Linked DNA regions of Microscilla marina ATCC 23134. The protein of the gene in region 2 interacts with the protein of the main gene of each other region in a pairwise test. Links are inferred from orthologs where the notes say so. Each region holds a gene or a part of one and is shown on either strand. Other genes may lie near its edges.

Region 1 (5,365 bases), on a different replicon or contig from region 2:
CGCGGTCTTTTCTGATTTTGAGCATGCGGGCTCTAAAACCTGGGGGTTGTTGTTTGATCTGGTCTACCCTGTCGTTGGCGTTGGGTGTGTTGTCTGGCATAATAGAATACCCCAACAACGCAATGACCACTGCTATACAAATTACAATCATTCCAAACACTGCCGGAATATTGGCAAAGAGTCGTTTTTTGACGTAATAGTAAGGTGTCTTTAACTGCTGTTGTTTTTTACCTGATAGTATCAGGTTTTTCAACTTTTTGGTCTTTTTGTTTCTTTTATTTTCTGTATTCTTTTTTGCCATAACAATGCAAACGATTGCCTTTTTTAGTAGTAATATACAATGTAAAATAACTGAGGCAATCTTATCTGGTAATGGTTGAATAGTAAGTTTTGTGTACTACTCGTGGTGCTTTATTCTAAGTAAAACTACAAAAATAGCCTACTCCATCAAACAGGTATTTTGTTTTATTCAAACTCTTTCTTTTTCGCGTTTTGCTAACTCAATTTTCTTCCTTTCCAGTCATAAGCTCCCTTGTGTTGAGCCAATAAGCCAAAAAAAACAACATATAAAGGATAAATGGCTTGAACTATAGGTATCCACCAAATAAACTTTCTTTTTTTGAGATAGTTTAGCACTAAACTTAAAAAGATAAATTCAACTATGCATTTGATGCTTATTTGTGTCAAAAACGCATTTGCAGAATATCCTCCAAAAAGGTACGCCAAAAAAGCGAACAATAAACCAAAATTACAAAGAAAGATAAAAAAAGCGAGCATTTTGACTTTATAATCCTTGTAAAAGCTCCATTTACTCGCCCACCTTTTACGCTGATGAAAAAATTTGTTTAAGGTAGGTACCGGGCGTGTACTGACGATACTTTGGGGGTGTTTGACAAAATAGATACCTTGGGGATACTTTTGGGCAATTTTGTGCATCAAAAATTCATCATCACCTGAGGCCAGGTGTTCGGTACCAGCAAAACCACCTACTGCCTCAAAAGCAGCTTTACTGTATGAAAGGTTTGCTCCATTGCACATATTGGGGTTACCCAGCTGTAGCGAAGCCGCTCCAGAGCCTATCAAACTGGCAAACTCTACTACTTGTACTTGGGCAAACAAATGGTTGGCTGGAGCAAAGGTAACCGCCCCACTGACGAGTTGTGCGGCATATTGTTGATAAAACGTATAGTACACTTGCAACCACCCAGGCAATACTCTACAGTCACCATCGGTAGTAACCACATAGGTACCCTGTGCTGCCTGAATTGCCTTATGAATACCCGCTTTTTTGGGAGACGCTTCTACTTCATTTTGGTGCAAATGCAACAACTGAAGGCGAAAATCTGCTTGCCCAGCATACGCTTCTACCAAGGCCACGGTCTGGTCGGTAGAGTGATCGTTTACTATGATTACCTCAAACAAGTCTTTGGTCAAGGTTTGGGCACTCAAATCCTGCAACAAAGCCAGGATGTTTTCGGCTTCGTTGCGTACCACTATCACCACCGACAACACGCAAGATGTTTCGTGAAAACTCATAGGGTTTGCCTGGATACGAAAAAAAGGAATTTTTATCCAACCAAAAGTCAAATATGCCGCAAAAAAAGCATAAATTGTAAGAATTACAGTAATAATAATCTCCAAGGAATCAATACTTTAGGGGTTGCCAGAGGTGTAAAAATCGAATAAAGTAAAAAGAGATTGCCACACCAAAAGTGTGCTCCAAGGTCATTTAAAATTCAATGTTTTTTATTCGCAAATACAGTTGAGTAGCAAGATACAAGTTTTAGCTAATAAGTACTTGACTTGCTCGGCTAAAATTCAGGCAAAACGTTGGTTTCTTAGTGAGCAAATCAATACTTATGGAAAAAAAAGAAGGCGAAAAAATTATCATAGGCATCGATCCTGGTACTCAATTGATGGGCTACGGATTGATCCTGGTCAAAGGCAAAAAAGTAAGTGTCGTACAATACGGAGTAATTCATTTGGCAAAATACAGCAATCACGCACTAAAACTCAAAAAAATATTTGAAAGGGTAAGCCAGTTGGTAGAGGAGTACCTCCCCGACGAAATGGCACTGGAAGCGCCATTTATGGGCAAAAACGTGCAGGCCGCGCTCAAACTTGGCAGGGCACAGGGGGTGGCCATGTCAGCAGCTTTGGTACGACAAATACCTATAGCCGAGTACGCCCCTCGCAAAGTAAAACAATCGGTCACGGGTAGTGGCAATGCCTCCAAAGAACAAGTAGCAAGAATGTTGGAAAAACAACTGAACTTTACTTTTCACGAAAATGACACATTGGATGCCTCCGATGCCTTAGGTGTGGCGCTCTGCCATTACTTTCAAGGTAAACTTGGTGGTATGAACAAAGCAAAAAGCTGGGGAAGTTTTCTGAAAGACAACCCCAACAGGATTGCCAAGAAATAAGCCAAGCTAAAACTTTAATTTCTTCTTGAGAATTTTAAGCAACGCCTCTTTGTGCAACATCAACGATACTGTTTTGAGTTTGATAAAACCCTCTGACAAATACATATAGCCTCCACACTGGTTGTGGGTGCCCCACGAATTTTTCACAATGTAGTATTTCTCTTTGCCTTTTTGGGCAATGCCTACAATGTGCATCACGTGGTCTACGGTAGTGGCGTGGTTGTCGAAGCTGGCTTGCCGCATTTGCTGGTCAATGTTTTGATTGCCCGGAATAGTTGCCAGCGATGAACGAAACTTGAATGTTTTTTCGGTAACATCGCCGTTCCATACCAATGTATACCCCTGCTCCAGGGCATAGTCAATCGTTTGCATAAACTCGTTGAGTGGCACATTATGGTATAAACCAAACGACCAGTTGTAACGCGACTCAAGACAAAAAGGCTGGTAAAAAGGGTGATGGTTATAAGAAGTGAGGGTTATATAGTCGTTGGTATTTAAACCTACCTGGGTTTTGGCGTAGCTCTGAGGAGTATATCTTTTGCCTTGGTAGGCAAATGTTTGGGGTACATTGCCCAGTTGAGCATCTAATATTGCCGAAAAATCTGCCTGCCAGTTTACCGGAAGTTGACGCCCCTTTTTCTTACTGATACTTACTACAAATTTTTTTGCGGCAGTGTCTAACCTAGCGTGGTTGTGATACTGCTCGCCGTGTATTCTGCCCGAATACACACTTTCGGGTACAATACCAAAATCACGTATAGCATTCATTACATCGTGGGGTTGCCCACCTGCTGTAAAAAATGAGTGCCCCATCATACGTACATACATGGTGGCTTTTTGTTGATAAATCATACGGGCAATATACATTTCAGACAAGTCGAGGGGTCGTTTCCCCTGACGCAACAATTCACTCTCGATAAAAGATACTGCGGCAAAACTCCAGCAGGTACCCGATCTGCTTTGGTTTTTGATAGAGGTAGCATCATTTTTTTTAACAATGGTAAACCCCGGAAGTTGCTGTGCCGAAAGTTGCCCTGCCATACAAAGTATAAGAAAAGTATAGATATATTTCATTGCCGTTTTTTTATGTGAACAAGAAAGTTTATTCATTATAATACTTGCAACGATGCAGCTTCTTACATAGTTTTAGAGTAAAGCAAAACGAGGTTGGGTTATCTCAGAATTCAAGTTTTATACCTGGCAGATTTCAAAAACCTGACAAGCATAGCTAAATATTAGACGAGTATTCTCTATAAACCATACTCTGCCAACAAATAAACCATGGTGGCCATTGCCGCCGCCCCCAATTGTAGCTCACGAGGGTTTACCTTGTCAAAGGTATCAGTTTCGGTGTGGTGGTAGTCAAAATAACGTTGCCCATCAGGGCTTAAACCCATAATCGTTACGCCTTGAGTACGCAATGGTCCTATATCGGCTCCTCCCCCACCTTGGCGCAACTGTACTCCATAAGGGGCAAAAAGTTTTGCCCATTTTTGCACTTTAGCAAACTTCTTAAAATCATTGTTTATTCCAATGGCACGCGGGCTGAAACCGCCTGCATCGGACTCTAGTGCAGCAATGTGTTTTTCTTTATTTTGAGCCGCCAGCTCAGCATATTTGCGCCCACCACGCAACCCGTTTTCTTCATTCATGAACATGACTGCTCTGATTGTTCTTTTGGGCTTGATGCCTGCTGCTTTGATCAAACGTAATACGTCCATAGATTGAACCACCCCAGCCCCATCGTCGTGGGCACCATCACCAGTGTCCCAAGAGTCTAAGTGGCCACCCACTACAATAATTTCGTCAGGGTACTGTGTGCCTTTGAGCTCGCCCACCACATTGTACGACTTTTTCTCTTTGAGCATTTTGCAAGTAGTACGAAAGTAAAACTTAAGCTTGCGATCGTCTTTAAGCAAACTACTCAACAATTCGGCACCTTTGGTACTGATTGCCACCGCTGGTATTTTAGGCACATTTAGCTGGTAACGCAAACTGCCAGTATGAGGGTAGTCATCTATTCGACCAGTCATAGAACGTACTACCATGCCTATAGCTCCCAGTTTGGCAGCTTCTGAGGCTCCAGAGCCTCGCTGATTTACTGCACCTCCATAAGCCCTGAAAGTAGCAATTTTGGTATTGTCAAAAGGACGGTTAAAAAACACGATTTTACCTTGTACCAGACCTTTGCCTAGTTTACGCAGCTCGTCAAAGTTTTTTACCTCTACTACTTCGGCGGCAATGCCTTGCCCACCCGTACCTACAGAGTTGCCCAAAGCACATACACGCACCTCTTGTGAGCCTATTTTTTGTGAATTTACAATTTTACCTATTTCTTTGTCGCCACGTACCCAGTGGGGCACCATTACGTCTTGCAAAAATACCCGGTCAACGCCTAAAGTATCCATGACTTGCCGGGTAAACTCTACCGCCGCTGCTGCCTGAGGCGACCCTGCCAGGCGTCCACCTATTTTGTTGCACAAAAAGTCGAGCCACTCATAGGCCTTGGGTTGAGTAAGCGACAAGTCATACATTTTACGAATGAGTTGCTGGTCTTTTGTAGACTTTTTATTGTTTTGTGCCTGCCCTGGCACCACCCACCACATCAGCAATAGTAGTAGTATTGCTTTTGGATGGTTACAGTAATTGTTTTTCATATATATACTTCAATTACGAGTGAGAAAATTACGAATTGTTAAAAACCAAACACTACCTCACCACCACTGCGTTTTGCAAACGGTACATCAAGTGGTTGGGGTTGGTAGCGTTGAGTTTGAGTATGCCTTTGAGCACTATAGGTTTGTCAGTGTATTTAATTTTTTGTTGGCTGGTTACCTCCATCACGGTTTCGGGGCCTGCTCCTCCACAAAAATAACAAAGGTTGTAAGGCAACGCCGATAGTATAAAAAAGCCCTGCTTGGTGTAGGCTTCTATAGGTA
Region 2 (6,192 bases):
TGGTTCGGGTAATCACCGGGCGCTCTCTCAGGTTGAGCACAGTTGCCCCAATGATAAAATCTTTGTTGATGTGGTAATCTAGTCGGGTTCCAAATAAACGACGGGTTTGAAAATTAAACAAATCAGCCTTTTCGTAATCAATCTTAATCTCCTTGCCTGAATTCAAAATTGCTTCATTGATAATAGTTACCCGTCCACTGGCATAGTCTACGGTATAGTCGGTACCCTCGGCCAAAGGTGTGTTTCCGGCGGTTACCCTTACCGACCCTTCGGCAATGTTGATACCAGGTAAAGTTACATCGCTCGACGAACTTGCCTCAAACCCTCCCGTAAGGAAAAACTTGTTTTTATTGGCTGCCTGTAGTGCATCTGCCTGCGTAGTTCGGTACAACTCATCAAACACATATTTGTTTACCAAGCCTATCTCAGTTACTGGGTCAAACCAACCATTGGGGTTAAACCCATTGGCACGTGGGCCCCGCACCAGGTTACTACTACCGAAAGGCTCCAACACCGGAAAAATTATTTTTCCCTTTTCAGGATCAATGGTAATGCCGCTGACGTAGTCAAAGTTTCCATCTTTTTGCGGGTCATTTTGCTGGTTCAGGTTATCAAGATTCATGACCTGTAACAAGGGAATATCTTTTGTACGAATCCCTTCCTGCAAACTTGGGTTGTCTATACCTGTGAGGTCATCTTTATAAATAATGCGTAACTGAAAGTTTTCTTGGGCTATTTGGGTGGCATCTAAAGAATAAATATTTTTCATCATCAGGTCCCAGGTAGGCAAATCTACCTGAATAGACGAAGGACGCAACATTTTAAGGTAAATAACCTCATCGTCGCCCCTGTCCTGATAGTCTTCGCTTAACTCCCCTACCTTGTAGCTTTGTCCGTTGTAAGTATACTCAAACGACACCGCAAGAATTTCATCGTTCTTTAGGGGAGCATTCAAGCTCACATAGCCCAACTGTGGGTGTATGGTATACTCATTGTCGCTGAGCTTGCGCGAACCACGCAACAACACAAAGTCTTCGTTGCTCTTAAAACCTAAAGTAGTTTCCAACTGTTGGGTGGCAGCATCGGCATTAGTAATAGCGCTTACTTTACCAAACAAATCATTGGCGCCATTATTAGCTGCAAGGTTGGTACCCACAGGGTTTACTACCGAGGTATTTTTAATCCGGCTGTTTTCGCCAAGGTCAATTAAACCTACAATATTTCGCAAAGTTTGGGTATTGTTGGTACGGTTGGTCACGTATACCTCTACCCTGGTAATATTTAGCCCAGAGGTAATCACTGGCAAACCACTCAACCAGGTTTCGTATTGATTTCTGAAAAAATGTGACAGGAAAAAATGGCGATTTTCTTCGTATTTATCAGCACGTATTTCAAAGTTACGGCGTTGGGCTCCTCCTTGCAAAACGATCTGATCTGCCTGAGCCCTTTGGTTAGAATATACTCCTCTCACAAACAATTTACCAAAGCGAAGAGTTGTAGTAAGACCAAACAGGTTTTGGGCGCCTGGAATCAAAGTACTTTTAAGCGGAAAGCTTACATTACCAAAGTCAAGTTTTTGAATAATGTCTTCTTCTTGTGGGGTATATTCTACCTTGAAGTTGTTTTGAAACTGAAAACTGGACTTGGTGTCTTGAGTCAATGATATTTTCAAACGGTCACCCACCTGTCCGGTCAGGCTAATGTTAAGGTGAGGGTCAAAATTAAAGTTAGTATTACGCTGTTGGCGTATAGGCAACGTTGGGTTTCTAACCCTTTGCGAACGTACTCCGAAATCAAGATTCAAAAAACCAGTAGTGGTAAATTTGATCAACCCAAGTGGGGTTTTAATGGGGGGGATCAATACTTGATTTTTTTTACTGCCCAGTGTACTGCTATTTTTTTCACCAAAGGCTACATCTTTCCAGTACTTTTGGCGCTCTCGGTCTTCCTGAATTCTGCTTATCTCGTCGGTGGTAAGCACCGTGGGCGGGCGGTAAGAGGTTTTACCCAGGTTTTCGTCTACTACAAAACGGTTTCCGGCACTATCGGGCAACAGCTTAATCGTAGTTTTTAGGTTAGAGGGTGCTCCATAAATCAACCTTGACTTGTGGCCATTGCTAATAATAGGATCGCCGTAGCGGTCTTTGGGCACAAATACGGGTGGTTTAAACCTATTATAAGGTTCAGGTTTTTTAGTTTTAGTACTATCAGTATCACTACGCGACCTCTGGTAGGCAACTTTCATTTGCTGCCACACACTGTCGGGTATAGATGCATACTTTCCAGCAGGGTGTTTGACTTTGTATTGGTGAGAGGTATGCTGTAATCCTTGTCCCCACCAGGTAATAAACCAGGCGGATAATCCAACGGGTATAATATATTTCAACGACAACAAGGCGCTTGTTTTTTAGATGTTATAAATAGTTTATAGTCGATAGCTTCTACAGCCTCAAGCTTTTAGCGACAAGCTTCAAGTTTGACGCTGCTCTACAAGCAACTTACCGATTTTATAGGGCGCTGATTTTTAGCGGTTTATAAAATCGATAGATGGAAGTCCACAGTCAATAGTTGATAGTTTTTTTGTAGCAACCAGCCAATAACTACCGACCCAATGTCTAGCAACTCCAATGTTTGTTAGTTAGTTTTTTCTTGCATATACAGACCATTGCCTGACCTTTTGGCAAGCCTACGGCTTTTATACTGGATGCCCAATATAAAAATGGAGAAATTTACAGGGTTTTTCGGGTAATTTTTTTCGGAAGCTAAAGTTTCACTCCTAGGATATGCCTAAAGTTACGAAGTGTCAGGCTCACTATAGAGCCTGTAGTGTCTACTCTCTACATCTTAAGTGCCTCTTTGATCACATCTTCTACTTTTACATCATTGCCTTTTGTCTTAAAAATTTTTGCCACATTTTTCTCCGCCACGTTTTTGGCATAGCCCAAAGTAATGAGCGCCATAACTGCTTCGTCTTTCACGGCAGACTGCTGGGTAGCAGGAGTAACGGCTATACTGCCTACTTCTTTTTGAACTTTGTCTTTGAGCTCTAGTATTACACGTTGGGCAGTTTTGAGCCCGATGCCTTTGATACTTTTAATTGCCTTTACATCTTCAGACGCAATGGCAGTTTGTATTTCACTCACCGACATAGACGAGAGCATGACCAAGGCAGTATTAGCACCTATGCCCGACACACTAATGAGTAATAAAAACAGTTTTTTTTCGGCTAACTCAGTAAATCCGTACAGGTTTTGGGCATCTTCACGCACTTGCAACCAAGTATGTAGTTTGCAATCGCCACTTATAGGCAAGGCTGTATAGGTATTGAGCGATATGTTGATCTGATAGCCTACTCCGTGCACATCTATCACGGCAAAGGTGGGTTCTTTATGGGCGAGTTTTCCTGAAATGTATGCAAACATTGCTTGTATTATTAAATGCTATATTTATAATAAAAAGCAAGATATAAACTCTCTGAATAAATTGTAACATCGACTCCACAATTATTCAATCTATCATACCTACCAACTCGTCAAACAAGTATTGGTTCATACTAAAAGTGGCCTCCATCAATAAATCTTTCCACTGTTGTATTTCAGAACTACCTTCGTGCGGAATACCATCTGCAAGTTTTTTTAGCCGTCCTATTTCACATATTTCAATGGCTTGGAGATCACTCACAAAAGGTTGCAAAAGTTGTTTGTCGGTAGCAGATAGTAAGAGTTTTTGCTGGGTTTGTTCTGTTAACAATTGGTCGGTAAGCATTACTTTATCTACCAACGAAAGGGTGAACCAAAACTGAGCACCTTTAGACGGATGATTGGTAACCCCTATAGTTTGTTGTTGGGTTTCCAGGGCAAGTTTGCAAAAGGCAAGCCCCAACCCAGTAGACTTAATGTTAGATATATGATGGTTGGATAAGCTGAAGAACTTATCAAATATGGTTTGCTGCAACTCAGGGGGCACTCCTTCGCCTTCATCAGTAATACTTATTTTTATCTGGTGATCTGCCGATTGATTGACTTCTATAACAATGCTTGAGTTAAGTGGGGCGTGCTTAATGGCATTGGTGAGCAAGTTTACCAACACCCTTGTAGTAAGGTCTCTATCTACCCTTACTTGGTAGTCTATGTCGCGAAACCGCTGAATATACAGGTTTTTTTGTGAGCTGAGTACTTGTATCTGTTCAATTGCCTCTTCTATCATCTCATACAGTTGCACTGCATCCCAATGAGGATTCAGTTCGGCCGATTCCATTTTTTGCACATCAAGTATATTCAGTACCATGTGGTGCATCTGCCTTGCCGACTGTTTTATTTCGGGCGACTTGGCATAAGCCATCAAAGTATTGAGAGGGTTTTTCAGATCGTGTACTATCATTCCGGTTACCCCTTGTTTAAACTCGTCGAGTTCGAGCAGTTGCTCATTAATTTTACGTAACTCCTCTGCTTGAGCCTTTATTTCTTCAGTTTGGGTTTGCAACTCTTCTGCCTGCATTTTTATCTCTTTGGTACGCTCTGTTACCTTGTGCTCCAGTACTTTTTTTTGTTTTTTCAGGTTGTGTGTACGCCACCTGACAATACCCAACACCAGCGCAATGAGTAATACTACCATCAGTACATAAAAAGTAGTAGTTTGCCAAAAAGGTGGGCGTACTTTCACCACCAACCGGGTTTCTTTATCGCTCAACACTCCATCATTGTTGGCAGCTTTTACCTTAAGCACATAGGTGCCTGGCGCCAGGTTGGTATAAGTCTCAAAACGCTTGGTGCCAAGGTTACGCCAGTCAGCATCAAAGTTTTCGAGTTTGATATGGTAAGTGTTTTTTTCGGGCAAAATATAGTTCAAAGCAGCAAACTCAAACGAAATCACCTTGTCTTTGTAAGATAGTTCTACAGTATCGGTTGCCCAAATGGGGCGCGTCAATATCCCCTCTTTGGTGACTGGTACGGGCTGATTAAATATTTGAAAATCGGTAATTAACACTTGAGGTTTGTAAGTGTTATGTACTACCTTGTCGGGATAAAACAAGTTGAACCCATTGATTCCCCCCATTAAAATGGCTCCTTCGCGGGTTTTGACACCACTCTTGGCCAAAAACTCGTTGCTCTGCAAACCGTTGTTGGCGTCATAATTTTTCCACTGGTTTGTTTCAGGGTTCAAACAACTCAAACCTTGGTTGGTACTCACCCACAAACGCTTTTGGTTGTCTTCTATAATTTGATGAATCACTTCATTGGGCAAGCCACTTTGGGTAGTATAACGATCAAAAGATGCTTTTCCATCTTTGTAAAATGCGCGTAAGTCTAAACGGTTGAGCCCCTGATGTGTACCTACCCAGAGCACACCTTGTGCATCGACACACAGCGAGCTTACATAATTGTTGCTTAAGCTTTTAGGGTTTTTGAAAGAGTAAAAATAACTAGTGAATACTTCTTTTCTAGGGTCAAAACAATTGAGCCCTTCACGGGTAGCCAGCCAAAGGTTGCCTTTGTAATCTTTGGCAATATCAATGATGGTATTATGAGACAATTTGGAACCTTTGTATCTTAGAGTTTTCATGTATACCTTAGACACTTTGTTTTTAATATCAAAACGATACAAACCCATGCCAAGCGTACCTACCCACAAAATATTAGGTTGGGCTTTATCTTGATACAAAGCACCTATATGGGGCGAACGTAAATCAGTGGTGTCTAATGGTTCATAACCATAATGAGTAAACTCGCCCGAAGCAATATCATAATAATCTAACCCTTGCCCTATAGTACCCACCCATATTCCTTTACCGCTTACATCGGGCAACAATCGGCTTACTATTTTACTGGCAATGGTAGTCGCATTGGCTGGGTCGTGTTTTAGCAAACTAATGTGACGTTTTTTACGGTTGATGATCGCCATAGCATGAGGACCTTTGCCCAAACCAGCATAAATATTTCCCTGAACATCTTCACACAACGCATTCACCCAACGGCTATTCTTATCTCCAAAAGCAGTATAGTGATCAAAATTGTTCAAGTGGGGGTTAAACGAACTAATGCCTCCATCGTAAGTACACAACCAAACAGTTCCTGCTTTATCTTCAAAAATTTGTTGAATATCGTTACCTGTAATGCTTTGCTTATTTTGAGCATCGTGTAAAAACCGGGCAAAATTTTGGGTTTTAGGATTGAACCAGTGAAACCCCTTGCG

Evidence for each region. Proteins that work in one complex are often made in the same cells at the same time.
Region 1: the proteins of ruvA (region 2) and ruvC interact in binary tests that used the Escherichia coli proteins (3 or more experiments, as listed by UniProt). The link is inferred for Microscilla marina ATCC 23134 from one-to-one orthologs.

The regions. Positions count from the first base shown.
Region 1 is NZ_AAWS01000073.1:10,530-15,894, reverse strand. What follows is about bases 750-3,642. They hold ruvC (crossover junction endodeoxyribonuclease RuvC), read left to right. Parts: upstream 750-1,859; coding sequence 1,860-2,426; downstream 2,427-3,642. Other genes in these bases: M23134_RS34670 (C1 family peptidase), read right to left, coding at 2,433-3,500; M23134_RS34680 (glycosyltransferase family 2 protein), read right to left, coding at 750-1,641. Outside these bases: M23134_RS40690 (ABC transporter permease), read right to left, coding at 1-301; more of M23134_RS34680, read right to left, coding at 496-749; M23134_RS34665 (M20/M25/M40 family metallo-hydrolase), read right to left, coding at 3,677-5,083; M23134_RS34660 (hypothetical protein), read right to left, coding at 5,136-5,365.
Region 2 is NZ_AAWS01000003.1:109,141-115,332, reverse strand. The notes cover bases 1,631-4,526. They hold ruvA (Holliday junction branch migration protein RuvA), read right to left. Parts: upstream 3,423-4,526; coding sequence 2,838-3,422; downstream 1,631-2,837. Other genes in these bases: M23134_RS03110 (ligand-binding sensor domain-containing protein), read right to left, coding at 3,508-4,526; sov (T9SS outer membrane translocon Sov/SprA), read right to left, coding at 1,631-2,395. Outside these bases: more of sov, read right to left, coding at 1-1,630; more of M23134_RS03110, read right to left, coding at 4,527-6,192. UniProt on the Escherichia coli protein: The RuvA-RuvB-RuvC complex processes Holliday junction (HJ) DNA during genetic recombination and DNA repair.